3 regions of the Streptosporangium sp. NPDC051022 genome follow, and region 2 is predicted to be linked to each of the others. Evidence: riboswitches for the same ligand, from Rfam matches in the RefSeq annotation. Region 2 holds a riboswitch; each other region holds the start of a gene.
What was found. Region 2 has a riboswitch for thiamine pyrophosphate ahead of thiO (glycine oxidase ThiO). Riboswitches for the same ligand answer to the same signal wherever they lie in the genome.
Positions count from the first base shown of each region.

Region 1: another riboswitch for thiamine pyrophosphate. It lies ahead of AB0N02_RS41235 (cytosine permease); the one in region 2 lies ahead of thiO (glycine oxidase ThiO).
Region 3: another riboswitch for thiamine pyrophosphate. It lies ahead of thiC (phosphomethylpyrimidine synthase ThiC); the one in region 2 lies ahead of thiO (glycine oxidase ThiO).

Region 1 is NZ_JBFBCF010000041.1:32,733-38,020, forward strand. Features, by position in the region: gene AB0N02_RS41230 (methylated-DNA--[protein]-cysteine S-methyltransferase) at 1-300, shown strand, start outside; gene AB0N02_RS41235 (cytosine permease) at 421-1,776, opposite strand; TPP riboswitch at 1,767-1,879, opposite strand; gene AB0N02_RS41240 (hypothetical protein) at 2,110-2,979, opposite strand; gene AB0N02_RS41245 (rhodanese-like domain-containing protein) at 3,299-3,622, opposite strand; gene AB0N02_RS41250 (cupin domain-containing protein) at 3,815-4,189, shown strand; gene AB0N02_RS41255 (transcriptional regulator) at 4,344-4,949, opposite strand; gene AB0N02_RS41260 (GPP34 family phosphoprotein) at 5,066-5,288, shown strand, end outside.
Region 2 is NZ_JBFBCF010000023.1:34,737-40,024, forward strand. Features, by position in the region: gene thiE (thiamine phosphate synthase) at 1-462, opposite strand, end outside; gene AB0N02_RS31055 (Rv2175c family DNA-binding protein) at 440-814, opposite strand; gene AB0N02_RS31060 (FAD-dependent oxidoreductase) at 865-2,037, opposite strand; TPP riboswitch at 2,273-2,379, shown strand; gene thiO (glycine oxidase ThiO) at 2,372-3,544, shown strand; gene thiS (sulfur carrier protein ThiS) at 3,561-3,761, shown strand; gene AB0N02_RS31075 (thiazole synthase) at 3,767-4,525, shown strand; gene pknB (Stk1 family PASTA domain-containing Ser/Thr kinase) at 4,602-5,288, shown strand, end outside.
Region 3 is NZ_JBFBCF010000001.1:762,515-767,802, forward strand. Features, by position in the region: gene AB0N02_RS03580 (succinic semialdehyde dehydrogenase) at 1-1,114, shown strand, start outside; TPP riboswitch at 1,326-1,437, shown strand; gene thiC (phosphomethylpyrimidine synthase ThiC) at 1,432-3,162, shown strand; gene AB0N02_RS03590 (SDR family oxidoreductase) at 3,495-4,223, opposite strand; gene AB0N02_RS03595 (response regulator transcription factor) at 4,297-4,980, opposite strand; gene AB0N02_RS03600 (histidine kinase) at 5,051-5,288, opposite strand, start outside.

The DNA.
Region 1 (5,288 bases), on a different contig from region 2:
ATCACGATCGACCTGCAGCTGGCGACCCCGTTCGCCAGGACCGTGCTGCAGATGATGCTGGCGGTGCCGTACGGGACGGTGACCACCTACCGCGAGATCGCCGAGCGGATCGGCAGGCCGCGGGCGCTGCGGGCGGTCGGCAACGCGCTGGGCAGCAACCCGGTCTGCGTGATCGTGCCCTGCCACCGGGTGGTCGAGAGCGAGGCCGTCCTGGGCGGTTACGCGGGGGGCCCGACCGCCAAGGAACGGCTGCTGCGCGTCGAGAGAACGGCCGGAGGCCGTTCCCCCCGCCTCTCGTAGCGGGGAGAACGGCTCCCGGCCTCCCGCGGTCTGCCGCCCTGCCTCCCGGATCACCGGGCCCCTCGGTGTCCCCCCGTGTCCCCCGGTGTCCCCCGGTGTCCCACGGTGTCCCACGGCCTGTCACGGTCCGGACGGACGGCGGCGCAGCGCTCCCAGGGCCAGCGTGACCAGGCCGGCGACGAGGAAGGCGCCGACGGACGCGCTCATCCAGGGCTGCCGGGTGAATCCGACGGCGTCCCTGACACCGTCCCAGATCGCCGCCCACCAGGACACCTGCGAGGAGGCCGCCAGCAGCCACCAGGTGACGAAGCCCAGCGCCCACGGCAGCACCATGAGCCAGCGGGAGGGCGCGTCCTGTGAGGTGTCCCAGTCCCTGCCTCCGCCGAGCAGGAAGTAGTCCACCGCCAGCACGCCGAGCATCGGCACGAACACCGCGCCGATGATGCTGAGGAAGGCGCCGTAGGAGTTCACGTCGACGACGAGGGCGACGGCCGTGGTCAGTACGCCGATGGCCACGGAGAAGACGCGGCGGTCCACCTTCGGCATCAGGTTCTGCAGTGACATCGCGGTCGAGTAGACGTTGGCGAAGGACTGGTCGGTCTCGCGCAGCACGAGGATCCCGAAGAAGAGCGCGCCCAGCGGAGCCGCGACGAACGGCGCGAACACGGCGGTCGGCTCGTTCTGCACCGCGCCGTGCCCGGCGAGCGCCACCGCGTAGACGCCGACGGCCAGGCAGGCCACCTGACCGAGGGTGTAGCCGCCGACGACTCCGGTGAAGGCCGCCCGGGTGGAACGCGAGTGCCGGGCGTAGTCCGCGGCCACCGGGACCCAGGAGACCGACAGGGCGACCACGAAGTCCACGGCCGCGGCGAAGGCGTCCCACGAGCCGCCGCTCTGGGCGGGGGTGTCGCGCAGGAAGATCACCGCGAACCAGGCGATGGAGATGACCACGCCGACCGTGACGAACCGCCGCAGGAGCCTGATGGCACCCAGCGGGTAGATGGTCAGCGCGGTCGTCAGCGCTCCGGCCGCGATCGCCCAGACCGCGTAGGGGACGGAGGAGCCGAAGATCGCCTGGGCGCCCATCGCGACCACCCACAGCTCGAACGCGCCCCAGCCGATCATCTGGATGATGTTGAGCACGGTCGGGACGTAGGAGAGCTTCGCGCCGAACAGCCCGCGCAGCAGTACCATCGCGGGCCGGCCGGTCTGTACCCCGGGGACCGCGGCGAGGCCGACCATCGCGGTGCCGATGAGGCTGCCGACGAGGGCGGCGAGCAGTGCCGCGCCGAAGGTGAGCGGGTTGTCGTCGAGCAACGGGTTGATCAGGAAGAGCGCGAAGGAGAACCCGAGCAGACTGACGCCCAGGTTGGCCCAGAACGCGCCCTGGTCGAGCATGCCGAGGGTTTTCGGAGGAGCCTGGTCGAGGGTGAGGGGTGCCTCGGCATGCTTGGAATGAATGACGTCAGACGTCACGACGTGCTCCCTACGCCGGCATTACCCGGACAGGTTCATGCGGTCGGCAGCGGCGGTAGCTGCCCTCTCAGCCCGGTTGCCCCGAGCTCCCGCGTTGGCTTACGTGCCGAACCGGGATCAGCCCGGTTCGCGCCCCAATGATGCACCATTTGCCCGATCTCGGCTACCACCCCCCTGGCGAGGGACATGGCACGGCGCGCCCGCCGCATCCCCCCGTCCGCTGGCTGAGCGCCCTCGACATGCCCCAGGGCCGCCCGGGTCGGGAGAGTCGCCCGAAGGAGACGCTGATTCCCCGCCGAGGTGTTCTCGGTGAGAGCTTGTGAAGCGGCGTGCTCAGCGTGCTCCCGGCTTGTCCGGCAGTCGCACGACGGCGGTACCGGCCTGGGACTCGCCGAACCCCCAGCCTGCGACAAGGGAGCAGCCGGCCGCCTCCAGGACATCGGTCCACGGCCAGTGGCCGGTGCCGCAGTAGAAGCCGCCCTTGCTGCGCGCGTCGTCCTCGGCGAGGCAGAGCATGCGGAGATGGTCGCGGAGCGCGGGATGCGTGACCGCGCTCAGCCTTTCCTCCCAGGGCTCGTCGGCGGAGCAGGCGTCGTCCACGTCGTGAATCGACACCAGGTGTTCGGGGCCGCGCTCGGTGAACGTGGCGGCCCGCATCGCATCGGTGAGAGTGCCGTCGGTGGCGACACGCAGCAGCACGGTCAGCCAGCTGTTCAGTTTCCTGGATTTCTCGTCGGTCAGGTCGACGCCATGGCGGCCCAGGAGCGGTCCCAGCTCCGCGCCGTGCACCAGCGCTTCACCGGCCTCGTCGACCGAGGAGACGACCCGCAGGTCGGCGACGAAGGCGTCGTCGAACGGCCGGGGGCCCTTGTGGCCGCCGTCGCCCCACGGTCCCGTTCCTGCCAGAAGTTCGGCGTCGAAGCGGAACAGCGACTCGCTCAGGTCGAACCGCCATGTCCAAGGGGAGAAGGGGTACTCACCGTCCGAATCCGGAAGGTGCCTGGGCTCCCGGCCTGACAGCGCGTCAGGGGTGGCCCAGGGATTCGGGAACAGGAACTCGTCGAGGGGGTCCGAGGCGTAATACACCCCGTATCCGGCGGCGGGGTCGACGGCCGGCTTTCCACCGAGCAGTATCTCGAAGGCACCGGCCAGCGCGGCACCCCACCCGCCGAGGTCGGTCGCCGGGTCCGTCTCGGGTGTCACGATGAGCACTCCTTTATGTCGTGTCGCGCGGGTTGACGCAAGGTATCGGCCGCCGTCGGCACCCTCCGTGAAGCCAGCCCGTACGGCCTCCGGAACATACCCCCTGCCCGGGGAAACAGAAGCCCCACGAGCCGGCCCGGCACCGGGTCCCCGAAGTCCGTCTCTCGACAGCCGTTCGTCTCACCGCCCGCCCTCAGCGTCTCGGTCGCGACCCGAGGCGGCACGACCGGGTGACAGCCGCGTGAGGGCCGGACGGGACACCCGGGAAACCGCTCGCGGGGAGCGGACGTCGCGACTCCGCCGGTCCGGCGCCGGGAGCTCAGGCGACGAACGGGTCCTGGCCGCTCTCGCTGACCATGGGGCGGCCCGCGAAGCTCCACGACTGCATGCCGCCGCCGACGTTGATCGCGTCCCAGCCGACGTGGTTGAGCCAGGCGGCCGCGTTCGCGGAACGACCGCCGACACGGCAGACCACGTAGACGGGCGCGTCCTTCGGCACCTCACCGACGCGAGCCTGCAACTCGCCCAGCGGGATGTGGACGGCACTGGGCGCGTGACCCGCCCGCCACTCGTCGTTCTCGCGCACGTCAAGCAGGAACGCGCCGTCCGGCACGGCCTGCGCCTCGACCTCAGGAACACTCATGTCCTCATTGTTCCAAGTCCCTCGACCAATGGGGAACAAAGCCCTCCGACCGGCCCTATCTCGTCCACAAGCGGCCACGGACCGTATGCAGGCACGCGGACTTCGCCCCACTTGTCCCCTCACCCGTTGACGAGATAGACAACCTGGTTTACCTTCTGAGAAAGACAACAAGGTTTACCATCTGGAGGATCCATGACCATCGCGGACCTGGCCGGGGCCCCGGTCTTCGACAACGGCGGCATGACCGTCCGCTCGCTGGCCGTCCCCTCCCGGGGCTCGGCGGAGCTGGCCGTCTGGTCGATCGACATGGCGCCCGGCATGACGAGCCTGGAGCACACCGTGGATCGCGAGGAGGTGTTCGTCGCCCACTCCGGGCGGATGATCGGCACCGTCGGCGGCGTCGAGTACGTGATCGAGGCGGGAGACGCGCTGATCGTCGCACCGGACACCCCGTTCTCGATCCGCAACGCCTCGCCGACGGAGCGGGCCACCGCCACGGTGTGCACCTCGGCCGGGATCAAGGCGACCCTCGACGGCCGGACCATCCTGCCGCCGTGGGCCCAGTGACCCACCGTGGACGCGCCGGCCGTACGGCCGTGACCCCCGCCAGAAAGGCGGCGGAGGTCACGGCCCGGGAAGAACGGGGGTCACGCCCCGGCAAGAGCCCCGGGAGACCCGGGAAGAGGAGGGCGGGGTGCGCCGCGGCGCGCCCCGGGCGAGGTCAGGGCACGTCCCAGAAGGCGATCTCGTGGCGCATGCCCTCGGTGAACAGCCGCTTCGCCCTGTCGAGGTCGGAGACGGCCTCGTCGATCATCACGGCGATGCGCTCGGTCAGCTCGGCGAAGCCGGGGTGGGCGTAGGTGTCGACCCAGGCCCGGTAGCGGGGCTCGGCGGGCGGGTTCTCCGCCAGGACGCGCCCGAGGGTGGAGTAGCCCCACATGCAGGGGTAGAGCGCGGCCAGGCCGTCGGCGTAGGTCGCGGCGGAGTCGAGCAGGAACGAGGTGTAGGCGGCGCAGGCGGGCCCCTTCCGCGCCTCGCCGAGCTTCGCGCCGAACTCGGCCGACAGCGAGCGGTGCAGGTCCAGCTCCTCGTGGAAGGTGGCGTGGGCGAGATCGACCAGATCGCCCAGGTGACCGTCCGGGGCCTGCCAGGCCAGCCGGGAGAACACCCGCACGTAGTCCAGGAGGAACAGGTAGTCCTGTTCGAGCCACGACCGGAACACCGGCTCGGCCAGGTCACCCCTGGCGATGCCCACCACCGTCGGGTGGGCGAGCTGCACGTCGACGAGGGGGCGGCCGATGGTGTGGAGTTCCGCGGAGATGCTCATAGGACGAGCATTCTCTCAGGCCGGCGCGGCGCCGCCCGGGGAGGCCACCGGGCGACCGCCCGGCCCCCACGGTCCCGCACGCCGTGTCGGCGGTGTCCGCGCCATAGAGTCGGAGAATGACGACCATCGCCGAGGAAGTCCTCCTGCTCGCCCACAGCGAGGAGGAGGGCAGGCAACTGGTCGGCTCGACGGAGCTGGACGCCGCACTCGGCGGTTCCCTTCTCGCCGAGCTGGCCCTCAACGGACGGATCGACCTGGACGGCAAGAAGGTCGCCGTCCTGAACTCCGCCCCCCTGGGAAACGAGGAACTGGACGCCGCGCTGGCCCGGATCTCCGCCG
Region 2 (5,288 bases):
GTGCCGGAGCAGCGCCGGGCCCGGGGCGGTCCTGCCCGGTTTGGTGGGCGTCGGCCAGATCGGGCCGCAGCAGAAGTAGTCGACTCCGGACTCGGCCGCCGCGGCTGAGACCTCCTCCGGGGCGTGAGTGGAACGCCCGATGAGGATGTCGTCGCCGAGCATGTCCCGGGCGATCCGCACCGGCAGGTCGCCCTGACCGAGGTGGAGCACGTCGGGACGGGCCGCGTAGGCGATGTCCGCCCGGTCGTTGACCGCCAGCAGCTTGCCGTGGCGGTCGCAGGCGTCGCGGAAGACCTCGAGGAGCGCGAGCTCCTCACGTGCCTCGAGGCCCTTCTCTCTCAGCTGGACGATGTCGACCCCGCCCGCCAGGGCGGAGTCGAGGAAATCGGCCAAGTCTCCCCGGTCACGGCGACCGTCGGTGCACAGGTACAGGCGGGCGTCAGAAACCGAGGGCCTGGGCACGTCTCTTGACCTCGGTGTGGCGGCCCGCGACGATCGCGTCCACCGGGGACCCCGGCAGGGTCTCGTCTGGAGTGAACAGCCAGCGGAGCGACTCGACGTCGTCGTATCCGGCGTCGAGCAGCACGGTGAGCGTGCCCGGCAGTCCCTTCACGACGTCGTCGGCGGCGAGGAAGGCCGCGGGGACCTGTGGCTCGCCACCGCCCCGTCGAACTCCGATGAGCTTGCGGTCCTTGAGAAGTTGCTTCGCGCGACCGGCGCTGAGGTTGAGCCTCCGGGCCACCTCGGTCAGGGTGAGCCACTCGCCCACCAGCTGGTCTGTCTCCCGATCGATCTGCGCAACAGAAAGCGTCACGAATCCACCACTACCACATCGCGCCCTTCGCCAAACACCTGGCGGCGAGGTTACGCCACCGTGCAATCGCGCAACGCTACCGCGGTATCGGCCAGGCGGTCGACGGCCAGGCGCTGCCCGCCCTCGATGAGACGGCGTCCCTGGAGCAGATCCCGGGGGCGGTTCACCGCGAGCACGGCGACGAGCCTGTCGTCCTCGCCGACCCAGCAGACCCCCCACCTGGGGTCGGCCTCCGGGTCGCCACGCAGGATCAGGCGCTCGCCGTCGTGGTGCCCGGCGTACTGCACCATGTGGCCGAACTGCTCGGACCAGAAGTAGGGCACCGGGTCGTAGACCGCGTCGCCGCCCAGGAGCGCGGCCACGGCCACCTCGGGGGCGCCCAGCGCGGTGTCCCAGTGCTCGACCCGCAGGCGGCGGCCGTACCGGCGCGACCACCAGGCGGCGCAGTCGCCGGCGGCGACCACTCCGGGCAGCGCGGTGCGCAGGTGCTCGTCGGTGACGACGCCGTTGTCGAGCTCGACGCCGGAACCCGCCAGCCACTCGACCGCGGGCCGCACGCCCACGCCGGTGACGACCACGTCGGCCGTGATCCGGGAGCCGTCGGCCAGGGTGAGCCCGTCGTGGTCGACGGAGGCGACCTGGGCGCCCAGGCGCAGCTCGACGCCCGCCTGGGCGTACCAGGAGGCGGTGTGCGCGCCGACGGGGCCGAGGGCGGCCGCCAGCGGGCAGGCGGCGGCCTCGACGACGGTCACCTCGCAGCCCGCCCTGCGGGCGGCGGTCGCGACCTCGGCGCCGATCCAGCCCGCCCCGATGACGGCCACGCTCCTGCCGGCGACGAGCAGGGACCGCAGCTCAAGCGCGTCGTCGATGGTGCGCAGCACGTGCTGCGCACCGTCGCCGCGCAGCCGGATCGGGCGGGCCCCGGTGGCGATGACCAGCCCGTCGTAGGCCAGCTCGCCCTCGGTGGTCTCGACCACGCCGGGGCGCAGTCCCTTGGCGGCGACGCCCGCGCGGAAGTCGACCTCCAGGGCGTCCAGATCGGAGTCGACGATCGTGGAGTCGGTCTCGCCCAGCAGGACGGACTTCGACAGCGGCGGGCGATCGTAGGGGCGGTGCGCCTCCTCGCCCATCAACGTGATCGTGCCGGCGAACCCGCGGGCTCGTAACGCCTCGACACTGCGTACGCCGGCCAAGCCGGCGCCAACCACCACGACATGATTCACAACTCACGAGCCTAAGCGGCCAGGCCGACCCTCTGCCATTAGCTGTTTGATAACGAAAACGGTATTTAGCTCGCATCCAACGCAGTGAGGGTGTTGTTCCAGCCCTTAGGGTGGGAGCGAACAGACGCGCGGGAGCCCGGAACGCACCGGGCTGAGAGGAGGGCTGCGGCACGACGAGGACCGGCGCGAGCCGGGTGACGTGCGAGAACACCGTGCCAGACCGGCACGGCCGCGGCACGGCTCCTGGTGGTGGCGGATTCGGACGTGACCGTAAGCGGGCCCTCGACCGCCACGAACCTGATCCGGGTCATGCCGGCGAAGGGAGCGGAGACTTATGTCACACCACTTCGATCTGCTCGTCATCGGCGGCGGCGTGATCGGGCTGTCGGTGGCGTGGCGCGCGGCCAGGCGAGGGCTGAGGACGGCGGTGGTCGATCCGGCCCCGGGCTCCGGGGCCTCCCACGCCGCCGCGGGCATGCTGGCCCCGGTCAGCGAGGTCACCTACACCGAGGAGCCCCTCCTGCGGCTGGGCCTGGCCTCGTTGGACAGGTGGCCCGCCTTCGCGGCGGAACTCGGCGCGGACAGCGGGCTCGACCTCGACTACCGCACCGACGGGACGCTGGACGTCGCCTTCGGCGCGGACGACCTGGCGGCCCTGGACGAGCTGGCGGCGTTCACCGAGAAGCTCGGGCTGCCCGCCGAGCGCCTGACGGGCCGCGAGTGCCGCCGCCTGGAGCCGATGCTCGCGCCGTCCGTCCGCGGCGGCCTGCTGGCGGGCGGAGACGCCTGGGTCGACCCCAGGAGGGTCACCGGGGCGCTCCTGGCCGCCCTGGCCAGGACGGGAGGGGCGCTGGTGCGCTCCCGCGTGGCCGGCGTGGAGACGACCGCGGGGACGACCGCGGGGACGGAGACGGCGGGGACGGGGACGGGGACGGGGACGGGGACGGTCACCGGGGTACGGCTCGCGACCGGCGAGATCATCGGCGCCTCCCGGGTGCTCCTGGCCGCCGGGGCCTGGTCGGGCGCCCTGGAGGGGTTGCCGGCCGAGGCGGTGCCGCCGGTGCGGCCGGTCAAGGGCCAGATCATGCGGTTGCGCTCCCCCTCCCGGATCCTGCAGCGGTGCGTGCGCGGCGTCGTGCACGGCTCCTCCGTCTACCTGGTGCCGCGCGGCGACGGGGAGGTCGTCGTCGGAGCCACCCAGGAGGAGATGGGCTTCGACACCCGGGTGACGGCGGGAGGGATGTGGGAGCTGCTGCGCGACGCGCGGGAGCTCGTCCCCGGCGTCACCGAGCTGGAACTCGGCGACGTGGTCGCGGGCCTGCGCCCCGGCACGCCCGACAACCTGCCGCTGGTCGGCCCCACGATCGTGCCCGGCCTGTCGCTGGCCACCGGGCACCACAGGGGCGGGGTGCTGCTCGCCCCGCTCACCGCCGACCTCTGTCTCGGCGACGCGGACGGCGAGCTGTCGGCGAGCTGCTCTCCGCTGCGTTTCCAGGAGCGCCGATGAGTTTCCAGGAGTTCTGATGAACGTGACGATCAACGGCACCGCCCACGAACTGCCCCCGGGGGCGACGGTGGCGCAGGCCGTACAGAGGCTGACCGAGCTCAGGAGCGGCGTGGCCGTCGCGGTGAACGACGAGGTGGTCTCGCGCGGCGCGTGGGACTCCACGTCGCTCACCGAGGCCGACCGGGTCGAGGTGCTCACCGCGGTGCAGGGAGGTTGAGGAACATGAACGACGATCTGCTTCTCGGAGGGGAGAAGTTCTCCTCCCGGCTCATCATGGGAACCGGGGGCGCTCCCTCGCTGGACGTTCTGGAGCAGGCGCTCGCCGCCTCGGGCACCGAGCTGACCACGGTCGCGATGCGGCGCCTCGACCCGTCCGCGCGGGGTTCGGTGCTCGACCTGCTGCGCGGGCGCGGCATCAAGGTCCTGCCGAACACCGCGGGCTGCTTCACCGCGGGGGAGGCCGTGCTGACCGCGAGGCTGGCCAGGGACGCCCTGGAGACGAACTGGGTCAAGCTGGAGGTCATCTCCGACGAGCGCACCCTGCTGCCCGACCCCATCGAGACCTTCGACGCCGCCGAGCGGCTGGTCGCCGACGGCTTCGTGGTGCTGCCGTACATCGGCGACGACCCCGCTCTGGCCCGCAGGCTCGAACAGGCGGGCTGCGCGGCGGTGATGCCGCTGGGCGCGCCGATCGGTTCGGGGCTGGGCATCAGGAACCCGCACAACATCGAGCTCATCGTGGAGGCCGCGAACGTGCCGGTCATCCTGGACGCGGGGATCGGCACGGCCAGCGACGCCGCCCTGGCGATGGAGCTGGGCTGTGACGCGGTCCTGCTGGCGACCGCGGTGACCAGGGCGCAACGGCCCGACCTGATGGCCCAGGCCATGCGCTCGGCGGTCGTCGCGGGCCGTCAGGCCCGGCTGGCGGGGCGGATCCCGCGGCGCCGCTATGCTGAGGCTTCCTCCCCCATGGTTCCGTAGAAAACAGCCAACTTCTGCGCATCGGTTTCGAACACGGGGACCCTGTGAGCGCCAAATCGCCCGTAAACTCTGCCGGGTGGACACGACGCTTACGGACCCCCTGGTCGGGAGGCTCCTCGACGGGCGTTACCGCGTTGAGTCCCGGATCGCCCGGGGCGGGATGGCGACCGTCTATCTGGCTCTGGACGTCCGGCTCGACCGCACGGTCGCCGTGAAGGTGATGCACCGCACCCTCGCCGAGGACCCCGCCTTCGTGCGCCGGTTCATCGGCGAGGCCAAGTCGGTCGCGAGCCTGTCGCACCCCAACGTGGTGCACGTCTTCGACCAGGGCACCGACGGGGACAACGTCTACCTGTCGATGGAGTACGTTCCGGGACGCACCTTGCGAGACGTGCTCCGCACCCGGGGCAGGCTGCCGGCCCGGGAGGCGCTGGAGGTCATGATCCCGGTGCTCGCCGCGCTGGGCGCGGCCCACCAGGCCGGGATGATCCACCGCGACGTCAAGCCCGAGAACGTCCTGCTCGCCGACGACGGCCGGGTGAAGGTGGTGGACTTCGGCCTGGCCCGCGCGATCGAGGCCACGAACCAGACGCGGACCGGCGTCATGATCGGCACCATCGGCTACATGTCGCCGGAGCAGGTGACCGCCGGCGCCGCCGACGCCCGCAGCGACGTCTACGCGGCCGGGATCATGCTGTTCGAGCTGATCACGGGGCGCCAGCCGTACGAGGGCGACACCCCCATGTCGGTGGCCTACCGGCAC
Region 3 (5,288 bases), on a different contig from region 2:
GGGCGTCGTGGCGCTGATCTCCCCGTGGAACTACCCGCTCACCCTCGGCGTCACCGACATCGTCCCCGCCCTGATCGCGGGCAACGCCGTGGTCCACAAGCCCGACACCCAGACCGCGCTGTCCACGCTCTGGACGATCGACCTGCTGGTCTCCCTCGGGATGCCCCGCGAGATCTGGCAGGTCGTCCTCGGTGACCCCGCCGAGGTCGGCGAGCCGCTGATCGAGGAGGCCGACTACGTCGCGTTCACCGGCTCGACCAGGGGCGGCCGTAAGATCGCCGAGGCGGCGGCGGCGAGGCTGATCGGCTGCTCGCTCGAACTCGGCGGCAAGAACCCGATGGTCGTGCTCGACGACGCCGACCTCGACATGGCGGCCCAGGGCGCGCTGCGCGCCTGCTTCACCAGCGCCGGTCAGCTGTGCATCTCCATCGAGCGGCTCTACGTGCACGACAGCGTGTACGACGCGTTCGTCGACAGGTTCGTCCGCCAGACCCGGAACATGAGGCTCGGCTCCGGGCTCGACTGGAGCGTGCAGATGGGCTCGCTCACCTCCCGGCGTCAGCTGGAGGCGGTCAGCGCCCACGTGGACGACGCCGTCGCCAAGGGGGCCAGGGTCCTGGCCGGCGGGAAGGCGCGCCCGGACATCGGCCCGCTGTTCTACGAGCCCACGGTCCTGGCCGACGTGGACGAGAGCATGAGCCTGTGCCGCGACGAGACCTTCGGTCCCGTCGTCTCCGTCTACCGCTTCCACGACGACGACGAGGCGGTCGGCAGGGCCAACGACACCCCCTACGGCCTCAACGCCTCCGTCTGGACCCGGAACCTGGCGCGCGGCCGGGCGGTGGCCGCCCGCATCAAGGCGGGAACGGTCAACATCAACGAGGGGTACGGCTCCGCCTACACCTCCTACGACGCGCCCATGGGCGGCATGAAGTCCTCCGGCCTCGGCCGCCGCCACGGAACCGAGGGCCTGCTGAAGTACACCGAGGTGCAGACCATCGCCAGCCAGGCGTCCTGGCTGGGCTTCGAGCCGATCCTCGGCATGACCTACGACAAGTACGCCGACACCCTCGCCGGGCTGCTCAAGACCATGAAGAGGCTCCACCTGAAGTAGGCGGCCCGGAGCGGGCGACGCGATCCCCCGGGGGAGCCGTCCTCCGGGGGTGCCGTATCCCGGGGTGGGGACATGACGGTCCCGGGGCGGCCGGGCCGTACTCCGGGGGGCGTGAGACCCGGGGTGAGCCTTGTCCCGTCCCGGGGATCGCGGACCCCGTTATCCCATATGTGGGGGTTGCGGCAATGGGACGGTTTCGGGTTAACGTCGTGAGGACCGACGCGGGAGCCCGGCGCACCGGGCTGAGAGGGCGGCTGAGACGGCCGTCGACCGCATGAACCTGACCGGGTAATGCCGGCGTAGGGAGTAGTCGTCCTATGGTTTCACCTGCCCGAAGAACGGTTTCGCCTGCCCGCAAGACCTATCTCGTCGGCTCGCGGCCCGACATCCGCGTGCCGATGCGGGAGATTCCGCTGACCAACGGATCCGCCGTCGTCCTGTACGACACCTCGGGCCCGTACACCGACCCGGACCACGTCGCCGACCCCGAGAAGGGACTGCCGCCGCTGAGGGCGGCCTGGCGTCCCTCCGGTGAGGCGCTCTCCCCGGGTGGGACGGTCTCCCCGAGTGGGACGGTCTCCTGCGGAGGGACGGGTCCCTGCGGCGGGACGACGGTCCCGGGCTCCGGCCGGTCCACGGGCCTCACCCAGCGGGCCCGCGCCAGGCGCGGGGAGATCACGCCGGAGATGGAGTTCGTCGCGTTGCGCGAGGGCGTCGCGCCGGAGTTCGTCCGCGAGGAACTGGCCCGTGGCCGCGCCGTACTGCCCGCCAACGTGAACCACCCGGAGAGCGAGCCGATGATCATCGGCCGCAACTTCCTCGTCAAGATCAACGCCAACATCGGCAACTCGGCCGTCGCCTCCTCGATCGAGGAGGAGGTCGAGAAGATGCGCTGGGCCACCCGCTGGGGCGCCGACACGATCATGGACCTGTCGACCGGGAAACGGATCCACGAGACCCGCGAGTGGATCCTGCGCAACTCCCCGGTCCCGGTCGGCACCGTGCCCATCTACCAGGCGCTGGAGAAGGTCGGAGGCAGGCCGGAGGACCTGTCGTGGGAGATCTTCCGCGACACGGTCGTCGAACAGTGCGAGCAGGGCGTCGACTACATGACGGTGCACGCCGGGGTGCGCCTGGCCTACGTGCCGCTCACCGCCCGCCGCAAGACCGGGATCGTCTCGCGGGGCGGCTCGATCCTCGCCGCCTGGTGCCTGGCCCACCACGCGGAGAACTTCCTCCACACCAACTTCGCGGAGCTGTGCGAGATCCTCGCCGCCTACGACGTGACCTTCTCCCTCGGCGACGGACTGCGCCCCGGCTCCATCCACGACGCCAACGACGAGGCCCAGCTCGCCGAGCTGCGGACGCTGGGGGAGCTGACCAAGGTCGCCTGGGAGCACGACTGCCAGGTCATGGTCGAGGGCCCCGGCCACGTCCCCATGAACAAGATCAAGGAAAACGTCGACCTGCAGACGGAGCTCTGCTCCGAGGCGCCGTTCTACACCCTCGGCCCGCTGACCACCGACATCGCACCCGGCTACGACCACATCACCTCGGCCATCGGCGCCGCGATGATCGGCTGGTACGGCACCGCCATGCTGTGCTACGTCACCCCGAAGGAGCACCTCGGCCTGCCCGACCGCGACGACGTCAAGGCGGGCGTGATCGCCTACAAGATCGCCGCCCACGCGGCCGACCTGGCCAAGGGACACCCGGGGGCCCAGGCGTGGGACGACGCGCTGTCGGAGGCCCGCTTCGAGTTCCGCTGGGAGGACCAGTTCAACCTCTCCCTCGACCCGGACACCGCGCGCTCCTTCCACGACGAGACCCTCCCCGCCGCCCCGGCGAAGACCGCGCACTTCTGCTCCATGTGCGGCCCGCACTTCTGCTCCATGCGGATCACCCAGGACGTGCGCGCGTACGCGGAGACGAACGGCCTGTCCGACGGTGAGGCACTGACGGCCGGGATGCGGGAGAAGGCCGAGGAGTTCCTCCGCAACGGAGGCCGCGTCTACCTCCCCCTGCCCTCCCCACCCCAAGAGGACTAGCCCGCTACTCCCCGGGGACCCGCAGTTCCCCTGGGGGACCCGCAGCGGCGCGATCCTTCGGGCGCGCCCACGGGCGCGGCGCGGTGACACTCATCCCCGCTGTGTTCGCGTCTACCCTGGGCGCCGGTACGGCGGGCGGTGGAGCGGGGTGGACCGGCGCCGATGAACGGTGCTCCGCCTGGTGAGCCTTTCCAGCCGCCGTGTTGGTGCTGTGACCGGAAACGTTCACCGGGTCGGGCGCCCGCTCATCGGCGCCGATCCGCTTCGTTTCACGACCCGCCGTACCGGCGCTCGGAGGGGCACGAACGCGGTGGAGGTAAGTGGTCGCCGGGCTAGGCGAGGCCGCCGCTTGCCCGGAGGTTCTGGCCGGTCATCCAGCGGCCGTCGGGCCCGACGAGGAAGGCGACCACGTCGGCGATGTCGGCGGGGGTGCCGAGCCTGCCGAGCGCGGTGACGGAGGCGACCCGCTCCAGGGCCTCGGCCGGGTTGGTGCCGCGCAGCAGGTCGGTGTCGGTCGCCCCGGGCGAGACCGTGTTGACCGTGATGCCGCGCGATCCGAGCTCCCTGGCCGCCACGGCGGTCAGCTGCTCGATCGCCCCCTTGCTGGCGGCGTAGGGCGCGTTGCCCGGCGCGGGGCGGACCGTGTTGACCGTCGAGATGTTGACGATGCGGCCGTCGTCGCGCATGTGCCGGGCCGCGTACCGCATCGTCAGGAAGGTCGTCTTGGCGTTCACCCTCATCACGTCGTCGAACACGGCCTCGTCGGTGTCGGCGATGGGCGCGACCCGAAAACTCATCGCGGCGTTGTTCACCAGGATGTCGAGCCCGCCCAGGCGCTTCTCGGCCATCTCCATCAGCCGTTCGGCGGCCCCCGGCTCGGCCAGGTCGAGCCGGATCCCGTGCGTCCCCTCCACCGTCGCGGTGATCTCGGCCGCGGCCGCGGCGCTGGAGGCGTAGTTGAACACCACCTCGGCGCCGTCCCGCGCCAGCCGTTCCACGATGGCCCTGCCGATGCCCCGTGACCCGCCGGTCACGACCGCCGCCTTCCCCCTCAGCTGCATCAGGCCAGCGTCGCATCCGGCGGCCCCGGGGACAAGATCGAACCAGGAGTGTCGCCGGTCTTCCGGTACGGGGTCAGCCGGAGTCGCCCGGGGAGATCAGACCGGTCTCGTAGGCCAGGACGACGGCCTGGACGCGGTCGCGGAGGCCGAGTTTGGACAGGATGCGGGCGACGTGGGTCTTCACCGTCGTCGTACCGAGGGTCAGCCGGTCGGCGAGTTCGGCGTTGCTCAACCCGGTGGCGAGCAGGCGCAGTACCTCCAGCTCCCGGGGCGTCAGCTCGGACAGGTCGCGGTGCAACATGGCCTTCGCCTCGTCTCGGCGGGCGAAACGCTCGACCAGGCGGCGGGTGATGGACGGCGCGAGCAGGGCGTCACCGGAGCGCACCAGCCGGATCGCGGCCACCAGGTGCTCGGGCGTGACGTCCTTGAGCAGGAAGCCGCTGGCGCCCGCGGTGAGGGCGGCGTAGACGTACTGGTCGAGGTCGTAGGTGGTCAGGATGAGCACGCGGGTCTCCTCCGCGCCGCCGCCCAGGATCCTCCGGGTGGCCTCCAGTCCGTCCATCCGTGGCATCCGGATGTCCATGAGCACCACATCGGGCCTGGTGCGCCGTACGGCGGCGACCGCCTCGGCGCCGTCGGCCGCCTCGGCCACCACCTCGATGCCGTCGACGGTGAGGATCATCCGGAACCCGGTGCGGACCAGCGCCTGGTCGTCGGCGATGACGACGCGCAGCGCCCCGCTCACGGGGCCGTCCACGGGGTGAGGCGCGCCGGCCGGTTCGGGGCCGTCCACGGGGCCGTCCACGGGGTGAGGTACGGCGGCCGGTTCACGCGGCAGTCCAGGGCAGGCGGGCCACGAGGCGATAGCCGCCGCCTCCCGGCCCGGCGTCCAGGGTTCCGCCGTAGAGGGCCAGCCGTTCGCGCAGCCCGATCAGCCCCCGGCCGGCGCCGGTCCGAGAAAGGGGGTCCTGCGAGAAGGACGCCTGCGAGGGGACGGTCCGTGAGGAGGCGGCCCGGTTTCCGCCGGTGTCGGTGACCTCGATCTCCAGCCAGTCGCCGTCGTGG